3 regions of the Aestuariirhabdus haliotis genome follow, and region 2 is predicted to be linked to each of the others. Evidence: predicted binding sites of a transcription regulator. Region 2 holds the regulator's gene; each other region holds the start of a gene.
The links. The regulator PhoB, encoded in region 2, activates phosphate uptake and scavenging genes when phosphate is short. The targets are predictions, from matches to a motif close to TGTCATANNNNTGTCANA.
Positions count from the first base shown of each region.

Region 1: the regulator PhoB is predicted to act here: its motif matches at 1,483-1,500, upstream of MIB40_RS08680 (UDP-2,3-diacylglucosamine diphosphatase).
Region 3: the regulator PhoB is predicted to act here: its motif matches at 2,195-2,212, upstream of MIB40_RS15300 (putative 2-aminoethylphosphonate ABC transporter substrate-binding protein).

Region 1 covers NZ_JAKSDZ010000010.1:1,288-6,629, forward strand. The annotation lists gene MIB40_RS08670 (peptidylprolyl isomerase) at 1-347, opposite strand, end outside; gene MIB40_RS08675 (AraC family transcriptional regulator) at 331-1,377, opposite strand; gene MIB40_RS08680 (UDP-2,3-diacylglucosamine diphosphatase) at 1,533-2,369, shown strand; gene MIB40_RS08685 (GNAT family N-acyltransferase) at 2,366-4,099, shown strand; gene MIB40_RS19735 (asparagine synthase-related protein) at 4,219-5,342, shown strand, end outside.
Region 2 covers NZ_JAKSDZ010000001.1:298,806-304,147, reverse strand. The annotation lists gene phoR (phosphate regulon sensor histidine kinase PhoR) at 1-713, opposite strand, end outside; gene phoB (phosphate regulon transcriptional regulator PhoB) at 715-1,404, opposite strand; gene ubiA (4-hydroxybenzoate octaprenyltransferase) at 1,480-2,361, opposite strand; gene MIB40_RS01515 (chorismate--pyruvate lyase family protein) at 2,460-3,029, opposite strand; gene MIB40_RS01510 (HU family DNA-binding protein) at 3,214-3,492, shown strand; gene MIB40_RS01505 (hypothetical protein) at 3,582-4,427, shown strand; gene MIB40_RS01500 (MarR family winged helix-turn-helix transcriptional regulator) at 4,424-4,849, opposite strand; gene MIB40_RS01495 (aminoacyl-tRNA deacylase and HDOD domain-containing protein) at 4,963-5,342, opposite strand, start outside.
Region 3 covers NZ_JAKSDZ010000035.1:27,309-32,650, forward strand. The annotation lists gene MIB40_RS15295 (putative 2-aminoethylphosphonate ABC transporter ATP-binding protein) at 1-926, opposite strand, end outside; gene MIB40_RS15300 (putative 2-aminoethylphosphonate ABC transporter substrate-binding protein) at 1,063-2,088, opposite strand; gene MIB40_RS15305 (phytanoyl-CoA dioxygenase family protein) at 2,290-3,147, opposite strand; gene MIB40_RS15310 (HD domain-containing protein) at 3,157-3,696, opposite strand; gene MIB40_RS15315 (HAD family hydrolase) at 3,761-4,432, opposite strand; gene MIB40_RS15320 (hypothetical protein) at 4,632-4,994, opposite strand; gene MIB40_RS15325 (hypothetical protein) at 5,102-5,342, opposite strand, start outside.

The DNA.
Region 1 (5,342 bases), on a different contig from region 2:
GGGTCGCCAGTACGGGCCATGGCCAATGTGCCACGGGTATTTTTCAGGCCATTGTTGGCTTCGTTTTCGATCGCGCCGCGGGTTTGTTTGCGCACCAGACCGGGTTCGAAACCGCCGGCCTGAGCCATAAAGTTGGGAATGACCCGGTGAAACAGTAAACCGTCGTAGTAGCCATCATCGACATACTTGAGAAAGTTTTTGGTGCTCTTGGTGGCCTTAACGGCAAAGAGCTCGATGGTAAAATTACCGAGGCTGGTTTCCATAACCACTTTGGGGTTGTCGGCTACGGCCACGGAGGAAACTGCCAGCAACAGGGTTAGCAGCAGGGCATTAAGGCGTCGAATCATTCGAATGCTCCAGGGTTGGGTTGGTTAAGGTTTGTTCGTTGTTACGATAAGCCCCCGGAGTAACACCGGTCCATTTCTTAAAGGCACGATGGAAGGTGCTGGGTTCGGAGAACCCAATTTCGGTGGCTATTTCATTGATGGAGAGCTGGTTGCGCTCCAGATGATAGATGGCCGCATCCCGGCGCAGGTTGTCTTTGATCTCCTGGTAGGAGGTGCCTTCATCTCGCAGCCGGCGTCTGAGGGTCTGTGGCGTCAGGTGCAAACTGTCGGCGATCTGTTCGAAATCGGGAAAGGGGCGACTGAAGTCTTTGCCCAATCGGCTGCGAATCACTCCGGTGATGCTGTTGCCGTAATCGGGTTTGGCCAGCAGCATGGAAGGAGAGGTTTGCAGAAACTGCTTGAGAGTGCGTTCATCCTGCAGTATCGGCAGTTTCAGAAACTGGGCCGGAAAACGCAGCCGCGTCGCGGTGCTGGAAAAATGGTGAGGGCAGGAGAACAGGCGCCGGTATTCACCCTGGTGTTCGGGGGCCGGGTAGCTCAGTTCGACACTGTCCAGCGGAATACGTCGACCAATCAGCCAGCTGCCAAAGCGCGACCAGATCACCAGCAGGGATTCGGTCAGGTAATGCAGGGGGTCGGTTTGTTCATCAATATCAAAGGTGAGAATGGCTTGTTCTTTTTCCAGCTGCAGCTCGAAGGTGGGTGTGTCGGGAAACAGGCCGTAGAATCGGCTGGCCCGGCGCAAAGCCTGTTCCAGGGTGGTGCAATGGATAATGGCCAGGCTCATCATGGCAAAGCTGCCAGGACTGCTGGGAGCGGGGCCATAGCCACCAAATTCATCGTCCAGTTCATGCCAGATGGTGCGGATCAGGCGGGCGTATTGGGTCGCCGTTACCCGCACGCCCTGTTCTTTGATCAGTTCGGTCGGTAAGCCGGCCTGGTGCAGAATGCTTCGCGCAGAGCGTTGCTTGCGCTCGGCGCCGGCCAGTGCGGCCATAACAAAATGGTGTGGAATGGTGTGGTTCTGCATCAGTGAACGCGGTTATCTATTGGTATCGCACGGCAGTGTGTACGCTTTTGGCGCTATTGGCAACCGAAGCGCCCGTCGGGCCGTATGGGTTCATTATCTCCGATTTGTCTTCAAACTGTCACCGATCTGTCATCTTCGGGCGATAGCGTGAAGCTATGAAACAGAACTCAGCCGCTATCTACTACCGAACCCTCTGGTTGTCCGACATCCATCTGGGCAACAAGGATTGTCATGCCGATTACCTGCTGGACCTGCTCTCTCAGGTGCAGTGTGATCACCTGTATCTGCTGGGTGATATTGTCGATATTCTGGCGTTGAAAAAACGGCTTTACTGGCCGTCCAGCCATTATGAGGTGCTGCGGTGCTTCCAGCGTATGGCGGCCAATGGCACGCGAGTCACCTACATTCCGGGCAATCATGATGCGCCGCTGAGAGACTTCGCCTACGGTGAGTTATTGGGTATCGAAGTCTGCCCGGAAGCGATCCACCAGACAGCAGATGGCAAGCGACTGTTGCTGCTGCACGGGGATGAGTTCGACCATGCCGTGATGTTGCGCAGCATCAATCGGCTAATAGGGCTGCATGCCCATGACCTGGCCGTCTTCCTTAACCGCTGGACGCACCGTGCGCGTCGGTTGCTGGGCATGCCTTACTGGTCCTTTGCCAACTACTTGAAGGAGCATGTTAAGCAGGCACGTGATGCCATTGAGAGCTACGAATTACTGGCCATGCGCACGGCGGCAATGCGAGGCTTCGATGGTATCGTGTGCGGTCATATTCACAAACCCGAAATACGCTATGGCACTGATGGGCAGTCGCTTTACTGCAATACCGGAGACTGGACCGAAAGTTGTACGGCGATGGTGGAAACCCTGTCGGGAGAGCTTCAGTTGCTGCACTGGAGTGACTGCCAGGAAACGATAAGAAGCCACCATCCTCATGCCAAAAGCGTTGAGCAGGACACTCGCGCATTAAGCAGGGGATTGCTGTGATCAGTGTTGAAACCGCGTTGGAGCAACGTTTTCCCGGGCTTTCCAAGCGTCGTCCCAAACTGGGTAAAACCCTGACCGCTTTCTTACGCTACTTGCTGCATGAGTCAGAGTTTCGGCATTTCGAACAGAAATACCCGCACCTGCAAGGTTTCGACTTTGTTGAGCAGGTGCTGGAGTATTTTGATTTTGACTATCGGGCTTTTGATCGTGAGTGCCGTCGAATTCCCCATCAGGGCAGGGTGGTGGTGGTGGCCAACCATCCGATAGGCTCTCTCGATGGCCTGGCGCTGTTAAAATTGATCGGCTCGGTGCGCAGGGACGTGAAGGTGATTGCCAACGATCTTTTGTATCAATTACCACCGCTGCGCTCCTTGTTATTGCCCGTAGACAATATCAATGGCCGTACGCCAGCCGAAAACGTTCGGGATATTCACCGCTTTTTGCAAGACGATGGCGCGGTGGTGGTGTTTCCGGCTGGTGAAGTTTCCCGCATGGGGCCTGCGGGTATTCGTGATGGCAAATGGAACGCGGGTTTCCTGCGCTTTGCCGAGCGCGCGCAGGCGCCGATCGTACCCATGCATCTGGATGGCAGGAATTCGCTGTTCTTTTACGCGTTGTCGATGTTGGCCAAACCCATTTCCAGTTTGTGGTTGGTTCGGGAGATGTTCAAGCAGGCCAATAATCATATCGATGTGCGTATTGGTAAACCGATTTACCCTCATCAATGGCAGGGCCTGGGTCGCCCCTCGAAGGAGCTTGCTCGGCAATTAAAGAGGCAGGTGTATCGCCTGGGGCGGGGTAAAACCATGCATCGTTTCGAGGCAGAACTTGAGGCCATTGCGCACCCGGAAGAGCGGCGCCGTCTGCGCACCGAAATTCACCAGTGTCAGCTGTTGGGCAGCACATCCGACAATTTGTCCATTTACCTGTGTCGTTATCGTGCCGATTCGACCATTATGCGGGAAGTGGCCCGGTTGCGGGAGTTGACCTTTCGCACGGTACAGGAAGGCACCGGTTATTGCCGGGACTGGGACCGGTACGATCTCTATTACGATCATCTGTTATTGTGGGATGACGACGCGTTGGAGATTGCCGGTGCCTATCGCATGATGGCAAGTAGCCAATGTGTGGACGAGCAGGGGGAGATCACAGGGCTCTATAGCCAGACCCTGTTTGATCTCAACCCCGGCTTTGTCCCCATCGCCCGGCAAGGTTTGGAATTGGGACGAAGCTTTGTTCAGCCCCGTTATCAGGGCAAGCGCAGTCTGGATTACTTGTGGTACGGCATTGGTGCCTACCTTAATTTGCACCCGGAAATTCGTTACCTGTTTGGGCCGGTATCGATCAGCCATTCCTACCCGGAAAAGGCCAAGCAGTTGCTGGTGCGGTTCTATAGCGACTGGTTTTCGGATGGTGATGGTTTGGCTACCGCACTGCAACCCTTTGGTGAGGTCTTTTCATCTACGCCGAGTGCTGGCAAACAGATGCCTGACGTGAGCAGCGATGCCTATGGCACAGCCTGGAAAACCTTGCGCGCCGAGCTGGCTGAGCTGGGTGTGAAGGTGCCGGTACTCTATAAACAATACGCCGAGGTGTGTGAGCCCGGTGGGGCCCGTTTTTGCGACTTTAATGTCGACCCGCAGTTCTCTAACTGTATCGATGGGTTTATGGTGGTTGAACTGGAGCGGGTGAAAACCAAGAAACGACTACGCTATCTCGGGCAGCCCTGATTCTTTTTGCTTGTGATTGGCTATACTGACTCCTGACTTAAGCGGGGGCAAAGGATGCCAGAATCAACAGGCCGCAACAGGCGGGTCAGAGGTTATGCCAACATTCAGGGGCGGGTATTGTGAGTTGGTCTATTGCGGCGGCCCTGTCGACAGGCGCTGCTATATCGCCTGAATTACGCTCGGAATTAAAACAAGCCGTTGCCAGTCCTCCTTCGTTTCAGCCGACATGCAACAACTATCATCTGGAAACGACGTTCTGTCATATCAGTCTGGCCTGGAGTGACTGGCGAAACAAGCCTCTGGCCGAGGTCACTAGCGGCCCAAATAATGCCCGGCTCAGTCTGATCCTGTTGGGTGAGTGTTTCGAAGCGGCCAGTATCAATCCCCGAGAGTTGCTGGCGCGTTATCAGCAACAGGGTATCACTGCGCTGGAAGGGCTCAACGGGCGTTATATTGCCCTCGTGGTTGACGAAGTCCGGCAGCGATTGCAGGTGGTCACTGACGCGTTGGGCTTGCGTAAACTCTACCAATGCGAACTGTCGGGACAGCTGCTGCTGTGCAGTTCTCTGGAATCCTTTCGGGCGATCAGCGCCTTCAGGCCAAGGCTTGACCATTACGGTGCGGCGCAACTTCTGATCACCAGCCATCTGTGCGATGAGCACTCCTTGTTGGAGGGGGTGACACTGTTGCCGCCTGCCACACGCCTGCAATGCCAGGGCGCTACAGTGCAACACGAGCGTTATTGGACGCCCTCTATCGAATCTGCCGATGCTGAGCGAGACGACAGTATCGAGCGTATGATGGCCGAGGCGAGTCAGGCACTGAACTGTCGTTTGCAAGGCACGGAGCGTTTGATGTTACCGCTTTCCGGTGGCCTGGATTCGCGTCTGTTGGCCGGTCTGCTGCCGCCTTCATTGCATTCTCGCACCCACAGTTGCAGTTATGGCCATAGCCACAGTTACGACCGTCGAATTGGCCAAAAGGTGGCCAGGGCTTTGGGGCTGGCTCACCAGTCTTTATCGCTCCCGACACAACTCTATAGCGATTACCAGCAGTGTGCCCTGGGGCTGGCTGATGGTGAAATTTCGATCGAAGCCTTCCCGTTGTTTCGTTTACTGGAGGCCGGGACGCCGGGCGAAACCCTGTTAAGTGGCTATGCAGGGGATTGGATATCGGCCAAAAAACTGTTGCACGAACAGGGTTCGATGGAAGCCTCCATGGCCCATCTATGGCAGAAACTTTA
Region 2 (5,342 bases):
CCTTCTGAATGCTGCTGCAGGGTTTCCAGATAGCCTCGAATGACCGTGAGCGGCGTTCGCAGTTCGTGGGAAACATTACCCACAAGATCCTTGCGCATCTGTTCCAGGTGATGCAAGCGGGTCACATCACGAACCACCAGTAAACGTTCCCCTTTACCGAATCGGGTAATCAAATATTGCAGTCGCCGTTGATCATCAACCGGGGAATTCAGTTCCAGCGGCTCGCGATAATCACCTCGAGAGAAGTATCGGGCAAAGCGCGGGTCCCGGATCAGATTGGTCACACGCTGGCCACGGTCTCCGGGAGAGCGCAAACCCAACAAACGTTCGGCGGCATCATTCCACCAGTCCAACGCACTATCGGCGTCCACCATAACCACCGCATCGCGTAAGGCAGAAGTGGAATCCTGCACCCGTTTTATGACCGAACGCAACCGCTCACGAGCACCAAGATTACGCTGTTGCAAACGATATATATTATCGAACAGGTCACCCCAGACACCCACGCTTTCAGGCGGAGACTCCTGGCTCTGAGCATTAACGGTCAGCCATCGTAGCAAGCGTGTCAGGTTATATAGACACCAGCCAAGATAGGCGCCGATGACCAATACCAGACTCCAGCCATAACTGCCCGTCATCATCCCCAGCAGCAAACCACCGGCCAATAACCAGAGCAGATCACCCAATAGACGCTGCCGCCAGTTACGCTCCATTTCAAGTCCTGGTAGAGAATCGATAACCCGTGCCGCGCACGGTTTGAATCAACAGTTCATAACCCGCACCCAGGGCTTTACGTAAACGCCTGATGTGTACATCGACGGTGCGCTCTTCTACATAGACGTTACCACCCCACACCTGATCCAGCAGCTGACCTCGCGTGTAGGCTCGCTCCTGATGAGTCATAAAGAACTGTAGCAGGCGAAATTCTGTCGGTCCCATTTCGGCAGCATGGCCGTCGATACTGACCCGATGGCTAACCGGATCGAGCTCCAAACCCTGTACAACAATGGGTTCCTGAGGCTCATTAATCTGGCTGCGACGCAGCACGGCCTTGAGCCGGGCAACCAGCTCGCGAGGGGAAAAAGGTTTGGTGATGTAATCATCTGCACCGGTTTCAAGACCCTGAATCTTGTTGTCCTCTTCACTCTTTGCGGTGAGCATAATGATCGGTAAACCTTCGGTCACCTCATCACGCTTGAGCCGTCGGGCCAGTTCAATGCCTGTTGTTTCCGGCATCATCCAGTCGAGCAACATCAAATCGGGTTTGTGATCGACGATCATCGCCTGTGCTTGCTGGGCGTTTTCGGCCTGCAGCGTTCTATAACCGGCCATTTCCAACGCGACCGCTATCATTTCACGGATCGCCGATTCATCATCAACTATTAATATGGTTTTTGCAGTCACGGCAGTACCTGTTCCTAACGAGCAACCTGGCACTATTACAGCGGGGGATTGTTACAGTCACATTACAACTTGATGTCAAAGCGTTCGCAAGCCGTAATCAACAAACAATCCCAGGAAAATCACCAAACCTACCCAGTGGTTATTCAAAAAGGCCTTGAAGCACTCTTCACGCTTTCTGCCCCGGGTTAAACGATATTGGTAGACAAATAACCCGCAAGCCGCTGCCAATCCCAGATAAAAAGCCGGCCCCAGCACGAGTTGATCGGCCACCATCAGCAATACCAGTAAGGTAAATCCCTGCAATATCGCAATCATCGTATTATCGGCTTCGCCGAACAAGATCGCTGTCGATTTGATACCCGCCTTAAGATCATCCTCTCGATCCACCATGGCGTATTGGGTATCGTACGCCACTGTCCACATCAGGGTAGCGATATACAACAGGCCCGCCACGGGAGCGACTTCACCGTTTTGCGCCGCCCATGCCATAGGAATCGACCAGGCAAAGGCCGCTCCCAAAACCACCTGAGGCAAATGGGTATAGCGCTTCATAAAAGGGTAACAGGCAGCCAACAACAGACCACCCACGGATAAATAGACGGTCAATGGATTGGTAAAAAGCACCAGTACGAAAGCCAGACCCACCATGACTGAAAACAACACCAGCGCTTCGCGTGGCTGAATTCGACCCTGAGCAAGCGGCCGGTCTCGAGTCCTTTCTACCAGACCATCGAAATCACGGTCGGCATAATCGTTAATCACGCAGCCGGCGCTACGCATTAGCACCGTACCCAGAATAAAAATCAGCAACAGATCAAAGCGGGGCAGGCCCTCAGCCGCCGCCCACAAGGCCCAGAGAGTGGGCCATAACAACAAATAAATACCAATCGGCTTATTCAGCCGGGTCAGGGCGATAAAATCTGGCAGTCGAGGGTAGCGCTCAAGAATCCATTGCATGGTATCGGGGTATCTTGGAAATCGGGATAGGGCGCGAGGCTCGCGCCAGTCATCAATCCAAGGCAGTCTAGGGTCTCACCCGGGGGATTGCAACGCAGCTATTCGAACAACGAGGGCAGGAAGACCTCGCAAACCGATAGAGGTCGATGCCCGAGATAAAACAAGGACCGCCGCCCCCAACCAATCTGCTCGTCGTAACGATGCGGCAAGTGCGCATTGAGCTGGCTCACTGGCAGCGGAGCGATCTCTATTTCACCCCGTTCCATCGCCGGATTACCAAACAGGAAAGCGCCTAAGGGTTTGTTCTTGAGGTGCAATAAACATCGATTCGCCCCGATCAGGGTTGAATGGGGCAAAACACTGCGGGCAAACACCCTTGGCACACCATCCCCCATTAATAATACTTCCCGAATGTTCGCCATCTCACGCTGACCAATATCGAGACAATGTCGCTCGGACGGCGTCGGACGTGCCCAGCGCTGGCGAATCAACTGCACTTCGAAGCCACCCGGATAACGGCGCATCAAGCGTTGAGTCAGAGAACCACGATCCAGTAACCAGCTTCGCCAGGGCTCAGGCAAGTCGGATGTCAGAATATGACTTTGGGGACGCCATTGATTGGCGTATAAGGTTGTGAGAGGCAAACGAATACCGATTAGAGATGACAATCAGGTTAATCACTGCAACGAATAGCAGCCATGAACGGCGAAGAATTGTATCACAACTGGCTCTGTTCCCCAGCCTCTGAGGATAGATGCCAGAAAAGGCTTCACATTTTATAGTCTGACTGCTTAGATATATTTCTCGGAACTATAAAAATAACCTATAAACAAAAGGATTCTTGAGGAACTCATGCGTAAACCAGAACTAACAGCGGCCATTGCCGAACAAGCAGATTTAACCAAAGAACAGGCAGGGGAAGCACTGGCAGCCATACTCGACCAGATTAGCGGCGCGCTCAGCCGTAATGAAAGCGTCAGCCTGGTTGGCTTCGGTACCTTTAATCAACGGCATCGGGGCGCTCGAATGGGTAAAAACCCGCAAACCGGTGAAGCCATCCAGATTAAAGCCAGCAACACCATTGCTTTCAAACCTGGCAAGGCGCTCAAGGACAGCGTAAACGACGCCTGAATTCTTGCCCTGCCCCGGGTGCCGGAAGGTATCATCCGGCACCACTTCTCACAGCCACAGGCCCGATTCCTTGTTCAAAGAGCGATCCGGTGACTACAGTAATAGAGACATTGCCGCAAACACGACGAGGGCTCACCGTGAGAAAAACTTACCTCTTGCTTGCCTGCTTGCTGTTCTCCTTGAGCAGCTGGGCTGAAACAGTCACCCCGGATTTGGCCAATCGAAGCCTTGAACTTTCAGGGATGGAACTGTTCCTCAAGCAGGTTCCTGTCATGATGGACCACCTTCTGCGTGCACAAAATGCCACCACCACGGCAGAACAAGAACTGCTTGGCAAAGCCAGCGAACGGCTGAAACAACAGATCAATTACGAAAGCCTGAATAAGCAACTGGTTGAACACCTTCTAGCCAGTGGCCGCTCCGATTACCTGCAACAGATGAACTCTGCGCTCAATTCGCCTCTGGCCAAGGCGATGAATGAAAAAGAGAAGCAGGTCAGCAGTGCTGATGGCCGCCAACGCCTGGCAGAATACCGAGAGAAGGTAAAATTAAATCCCCCTCGAGGGGTCAGGGTAGAACTTCTTCGTCGATTGGATGCCGCCTCACGCACCTCGGAAATCAGCGTACTACTGAGAGAAGAACTGAACACCTCCATTGTGCATGCCTCCAAGGTGCTAACCGGCGTTTCAACCGGAGCAGAGGATAGCGCAGTGAACCTCAATACTCCGGCACAAAAGAAGATGCTGGCGACCTCAGGGCAACAGGTTCACAGCTTTTTCCTGTATGCCTATCGCCAGGTACCCACACCACAATTAGAAAAATATGTGCAGCTGTATGAAGCCGATGCGACTCGCTGGTTTGTCGATCAGTGCGTGACCGCCGTAAAGGACTTTTTCAGCAAGCAGCGCCAGACGTTCACCGAAGGGCTTAACTAATTGGTTTTAATATCCGCCAGGAACTGGAGGATATCGCAAAACTGATCCAGGGATTCACGTCCAAAACGCTCTTCCAATAGCTGGTTATTGGTGCGAATAACCGGTTTCACCTGGGCCAGAGCAAGACGGCCAGCCTCACTCAGGTGCAAAGAAAAAGCCCGCCGATCTGCTTCGCTGCGACGTTTTTCAACCAGGGCTTTCCGGCAGAGTCGCTCAACCATACCGGTAATTGCCGAGGTATCGAGCTTTAATCCCGCCGCCAATTCTTTTTGCTGGCAGCCATCATGCTTTTCCAGATACAGCAGCGCGGCTACCTGTGCACCGGTAACACCTGCGGTTTCCACCATGGTTTTGTCGATATAGAGCTTTAACTGATGTTGAGCCTGGTTAAGCAGGTGATAGATCCGGCGCTTCTGTTCCATTGGGGTACCGCTGACAACCAATTAGTATAAGATCATCGCGAAAGATGACAGTCCCTGCAAGTTTCTGGCAGTACCTATGAAACATGAGCCTATATCATTCACGACAAGCAGATTCAGCACCGAAACGCCTGGGCCATCTGGTCGACTTCGTCCCGTTTTTCAGCAATGTCCGCAATCGCCTGACGCGCCTGCTCAGGATCCAGGTTGAGCTCATCGAACATAACATCCGGAATTTCTTCAAGCGGTGCGTCACCCAATTCCTGCTCGCGCAACAAGCGTGAGGTTACGTAAAGCAAGCGGGCATAATTGGCGTGTTTACCGTTATAGTTGGCTTCGTTCTGGAAACGCAACGCCACCACAACCTCTTCCGGCATGCCCCAGAGTTCCATTAACCAGCCGGCCATCTGCTCTCGACAGATACCCAAATGCTGACGCTCGACATCAACATGGCTGGCATGGGGATTGGCTTCGATATGACGACAAATAACGGCAA
Region 3 (5,342 bases), on a different contig from region 2:
CCCATAAAGACAATTTTTTGTACCGCCCCTCGTAAACCAAGGTTTTTGGGCGGAAGGCCAAGCTCCGCAGGCACCACTCTGACCCTCTCTGGACGAAAACCCAACTTACCTTCACTGACCTCCTGATCAAGACACAGGGGATAACTCAACTCCGTGCCTTCGATAACCAGTTTCTGATTATTTTCGAACCGACTGGGAAGTAAATTCATGCTACCGATAAAACGCGCCACAAATTCGGTCGCGGGATGATGATAGATCTCTTGCGGTGTTCCTGTCTGGGCAATGGTGCCATGGTCCATCACCACAATACGATCCGCCATGGTCAGCGCTTCATCCTGATCGTGAGTCACCATCACCGTGGTTATGCCGAGCGATCTTTGTAACTCGCAAATCTCCTTGCGCAGATGAAGGCGTACCCGTGCATCCAGTGCCGACAGCGGCTCATCCAACAGTAATAGTCCCGGTTGAATTGCCAGGGCCCTCGCCAGGGCGACTCGCTGCTGCTGGCCACCGGACAATTGACCGGGAAATTTCTCCTCGATGCCCGGCAAATCAATCTGTGCCAGCAGCTCGGCAACTCGAATGGCGCGCTCCTGCCGGGACAGCCTGTTGTTCACCAGACCGTAGGCAATATTGTCTGCCACCGTCAGATTTGGAAACAGGGCGTAAGACTGAAACACAATGCCAAAGTCCCGGTGTTGGGTTGGCAGATGTGTTATATCTTTCCCCCCCTGAATAATACGCCCTTGCTGCGCCTGTTCGAGGCCGGCAATGGTCCGCAGAAGGGTGGTTTTCCCGCAGCCGGAAGGCCCTAAAAAACAGACAAACTCCCCCTCATTGATTTGTAAGGAAATATCGTTGAGCGCGACAAAATCGTCAAAACGTTTTTCCAGTTCGGTAATTTCTAGATAAGGAGCTTGCAACATGATTCTATTCCCGGAGCACTGCATTATTTCAATCAGAGATCCAACACGGCTCCGATCCAATTCAAACAATCAGTTATGAAATTCTTTAACAATTAGGCGACCCGATCACTCAGGCCGCCATAAGCCGTAACAACAATTATTTTTTGGGTTCACTCTTGCTGTCGTAACGCTGCTGCCACTCCTTGAGAATGCGTGAACGATTAACAGCCGACCATTCAAAGTCGTTATCGATCATGCGATCGGCGATGTCCTCAGGGTAGTTCTTGATCGGCTTGGCAACGCCTGGCATAGCCACCACCGCATAGCTGTTGCTGTACAGTTCGTTGGCTTTGCGAGATACCGCCCAATCCATCAGGGTCTGGGCCGCTTTCAGCTTATCGGTGCCCTTAACGATGGCCGCCGCTTCCATATCCCAACCCAGGCCTTCAACGGGGAAAATCACTTCGATCGGCGCGCCCTTGTTGACCAGCTTGGCGCCGCGGTAAGCAAATGAAACGCCAATGGCGGTTTCACCAGCGGCAGCCAATTTGCAGGGTTTGGAACCCGAATGGGTGTAACGATCAATATTGCCATGCAACTTGTCCATGTATGCCCAGCCCTGGCCTTCACCAAAGCTTTGCAACCAACTGGACACATCCAGAAAACCGGTGCCGGAAGAGTTCGGATTAGGCATGATCACATGCCCCTTGTATTCCGGACGGGTTAGATCCTTCCAGCTGGTTGGCTTGGGCAGGTTCAGCTTCTTGGCTTCGATCGTGTTGTAGCAGATAGATGCCACCCAGGCATCCATACCCACCCAGGTAGGTTGCTCTCCCTTATCGACAAATTTCTTGCTCAGCTTTTCGACACCGGCAGGCTTGTACCCTTGCAGCATGCCCTGGTCTTTCAATACCAGCAGACTGGTCGCGGCCAGGCCCAACACCACATCGGCTTGAGGATTTTCTTTCTCGGCCAACAGGCGCGCCGTGACAATACCCGTAGAGTCACGCACCCAACGAATCCGGATGTCAGAATGTTCTTTCTGAAAAGCATTGGCGTAGGCCTTTAGCTGATCCGCTTCCAACGCGGTATACACCGTCAATTCCGTTTGTGCCTGTGCCTGCAATACAGTACCGACACTCAGCACAGCCGCCAGCATGCGGGCTTTAGCAATCAGTTTCATCTTAATCTCCAGCATAAATAGTAAAAAACAGAGGGGGATGACAATCCCGACAGACTCAAAGAGCCACCAGAACCTGGTATAGACCAAGAAAATTATGCCGAGACAAGATGACAACGCGATGACAGTTTTAAATACATTTTATGACCATATTTCACCGCCATCACAACGCCTCTTCTCAGAGACAAAGCAAAAAATAATTTATCACTGCTTCGATTTTCGATGACGGGTCGGGGTCGCTACATGGAAACTCGGGTGGTCAAATTCACGATGTTTCATGCCGTAATACTCATCATAAAAATCACCATAACCCTGTGCATTAAACGTATAAAACATGGCTCTTCTGGAATGATCGGAGTTGTTTTTTTCCGAATAGTGGGGCACATAGGAATCAAAAATGACTACATCCCCGGGTTGCGCAAGAACCGCCTGCCATTCTATTTGATTAACCACCTCTTGCTGTATGACCCCATGACGATCGCCACCTTCATAGCTGGGTAGAATCGGAAGCGCTCCACCGCTGGTGTTTTGCACTGGAAAGTGATGGTCTGAAAGATCATCACGATAATTCTTGGGAAAATAGAGACAACCATTTTCGACCGTCGATTCATCAAGAAAAATCGCCACGGTAATATGGTAATTGGGTTTAAGGTGATTGTAAGCAATCACATCCTGATGCGGTTTAAAGGCACCACCACCCGGGTTTTTGGCGTTGCATTTATCTTTAAAAAGAACGAATTCATCGCCGGTCAATTGCTTAATGTACTGTTGCAGTTTGGGGACAATCTGTTCTCGTACGCTGCGGTTATAGCCCTTGATATATTCAAAACGACAGACCTTGAGCGCATTATCAATTTCAGGAACAACGATCAACTCTTCCGGATGATCACGATAAAATTCGGTCGCACTCTCCTCACTACTGTGCATTCTCTGCAACAATCGCTCGGCGTGCTCGGTCAGATTCGCACTCACCTTTTCCAGCAGCATCATTTCCAGGGATGACAACCCCTGCTCTAGCACAACGTAGCCCCGATCCATAAACTCATCTTGGGTAGATAACATCACAACCTCTTAGTTCGCTGTTTGAATGGCCGCTTCCAGATAGACGCGGTACTGAGCAAAAGGCTGCAGGCTCATCTCTTCGATTTTTCCTTCGTCATCCCAACGACGCAGCTGGATGGCCTCTTCCGCATATTCCTGCTGCATAAACGCCCTTTGCTCCTCCTCAGTCATTAACCCTCCCTGATGATGAAACGAATCCAGGGATGCCGTCGACAAATCAGCCAGATACCCCTCTTCGACCGAACACAGATACCGCTTCGCCTGGGCATGCAGACGGATGGGTTCGGTCACCGCCGGAGGAAAATACGCTGAAAGATAATCGGCACCCACTCGATCGTGCTGATAGTTACCAAAGGCAACATCGGTCGCCGCAAGCAGATGACCGATATCATGCAGCAGCGCGGCGGCAATCAGTTCATTGCCAGCCCCGGAGCGTGCAGCCAACTCAGCGCACTGCACCGCATGCTCGGTTTGGGTAATATTTTCGCCGTAGGTTTGGTTGCCTTCGACAGAAAACAGATCGACGATTTTATCTATGGTGCTATTCATGATGTAACTCAACGGTTCCTGATGTTCGTTTGATTTTTTGGTGTTTTGTTTGCAGACCAAGGGGCTAACCCAGCGCCTGATCCTTCCAATGCAGTTGCGGCCAGTTTCGTGCCTCAGCAATCAGCGCTAACTGCGCACAGGGGTTGGTGGCTACCGGCTGGTCAACGCATTCCAGCAAAGGCAGATCATTCATGGAGTCACTGTAGAAAGCCGCATCATGGAGCGATTCCTTTTCCTGCTCCAGCCAGACACGAAGCCTGCTAACCTTGCCCTCTCGATAGGTCGGTGTTCCTTGAATGACTCCGGTATACCGGCCGTTCTTATTCAACACCAAATCGATTGCCAACACGTCGGCAATACCTAACCGACGAGCCACTTCCCGGACAATAAAGCTGACCGTGGCCGACACAACGACGAGCCGATGCCCGGCAGCGCCCAGCTCCGCTAATATCTGGCGTGCCTGGGGATAAATTCTTGATTCCACCCGATCGGTGACAAAACGTTGCGTAAGCTGTTCAACTTCATCAGCTGACAGCCCCAGCAGCGGTTGCATCTGATGCGAGACATAGTCGTCTATGCTCATTTTTTGTTGCGCATAAAGCGCCATCAAACGCTGCTCTTCACGGTAAAAGGCCGGGTCTGTGGCCACCCCGGTTTCCACCAGGTATTGGCAAAACAAGGATGAGGTATCGCAGCTAGTCAGGGTCTCATCGAGGTCGAAAATACGTAGGGCCATTCAGGTCAATTCCACAGTGTTGGTGACAACAGGCTATCGCTTTATCTGGTATAGACCAGATAATAGTGAATAAAAATGACAACTTGATGACAGGGTCAACCCGTGGAGATCAAAATATTCGATTGAAGCTAGTGCGGAGAATCCGCACTATAGGGAGAGTTGCAATTGTTACCATCGCTTGGCCGTATACAGTCGCTTGTTATGCTTTATATTTTGCACTGCGCTGCTTACCTAAACGCAAGATTAATATCGAAACTACAATGCCAACCCAAGCTGTATGGTTGCCATAAAATATGGCCACTATAGAGCCTAAACCAACGCAACCCCCAACAAGGTTCAATGTAAAAGTGGACATTGCGCCTTTGCCCTTAGAGGCTTTACCAAAAACGAGCGAAATAAAAACTAAAGCTAGTGGAAAACCAGCTATCCAGGCCCAAACCGTATAAACACCACCATTCAAGTAAGCGAGTAGAATCAAGACAGCAATAACAATTGAAAGCACAACTATTAGAGTGCGCTTTGAATGGTTGCTAATCGGTTTTATCATATCGTCGAATAACATGAATCACCTGGAAAAAATAACACCTCAATAATGGACCGGAACGCAGCGGCGAAGCCGTGGAGTGGAGGTGCAGACCCTCAAGGGTGTCATTGATTGACTTGTATGGTTTACTCATTACGGTAGACCAAGAAGTAGTACGGCGCAGTTGCGCCAAACGCAATAAAGATAACTGCAACGAACCACAACCACTTGCCGTTTGTGAGCATATGCCACCACATGGACAGAGTGTTTATTGCCACGGGGACAACCATAAACAAGATTAAAGCACCAAAAAGGAATTTCCCCAATGTACTTTCGAAGTCTTTGTGGGTGTATGAAACACCTTCACCAACACCAAAAATGCTCAAT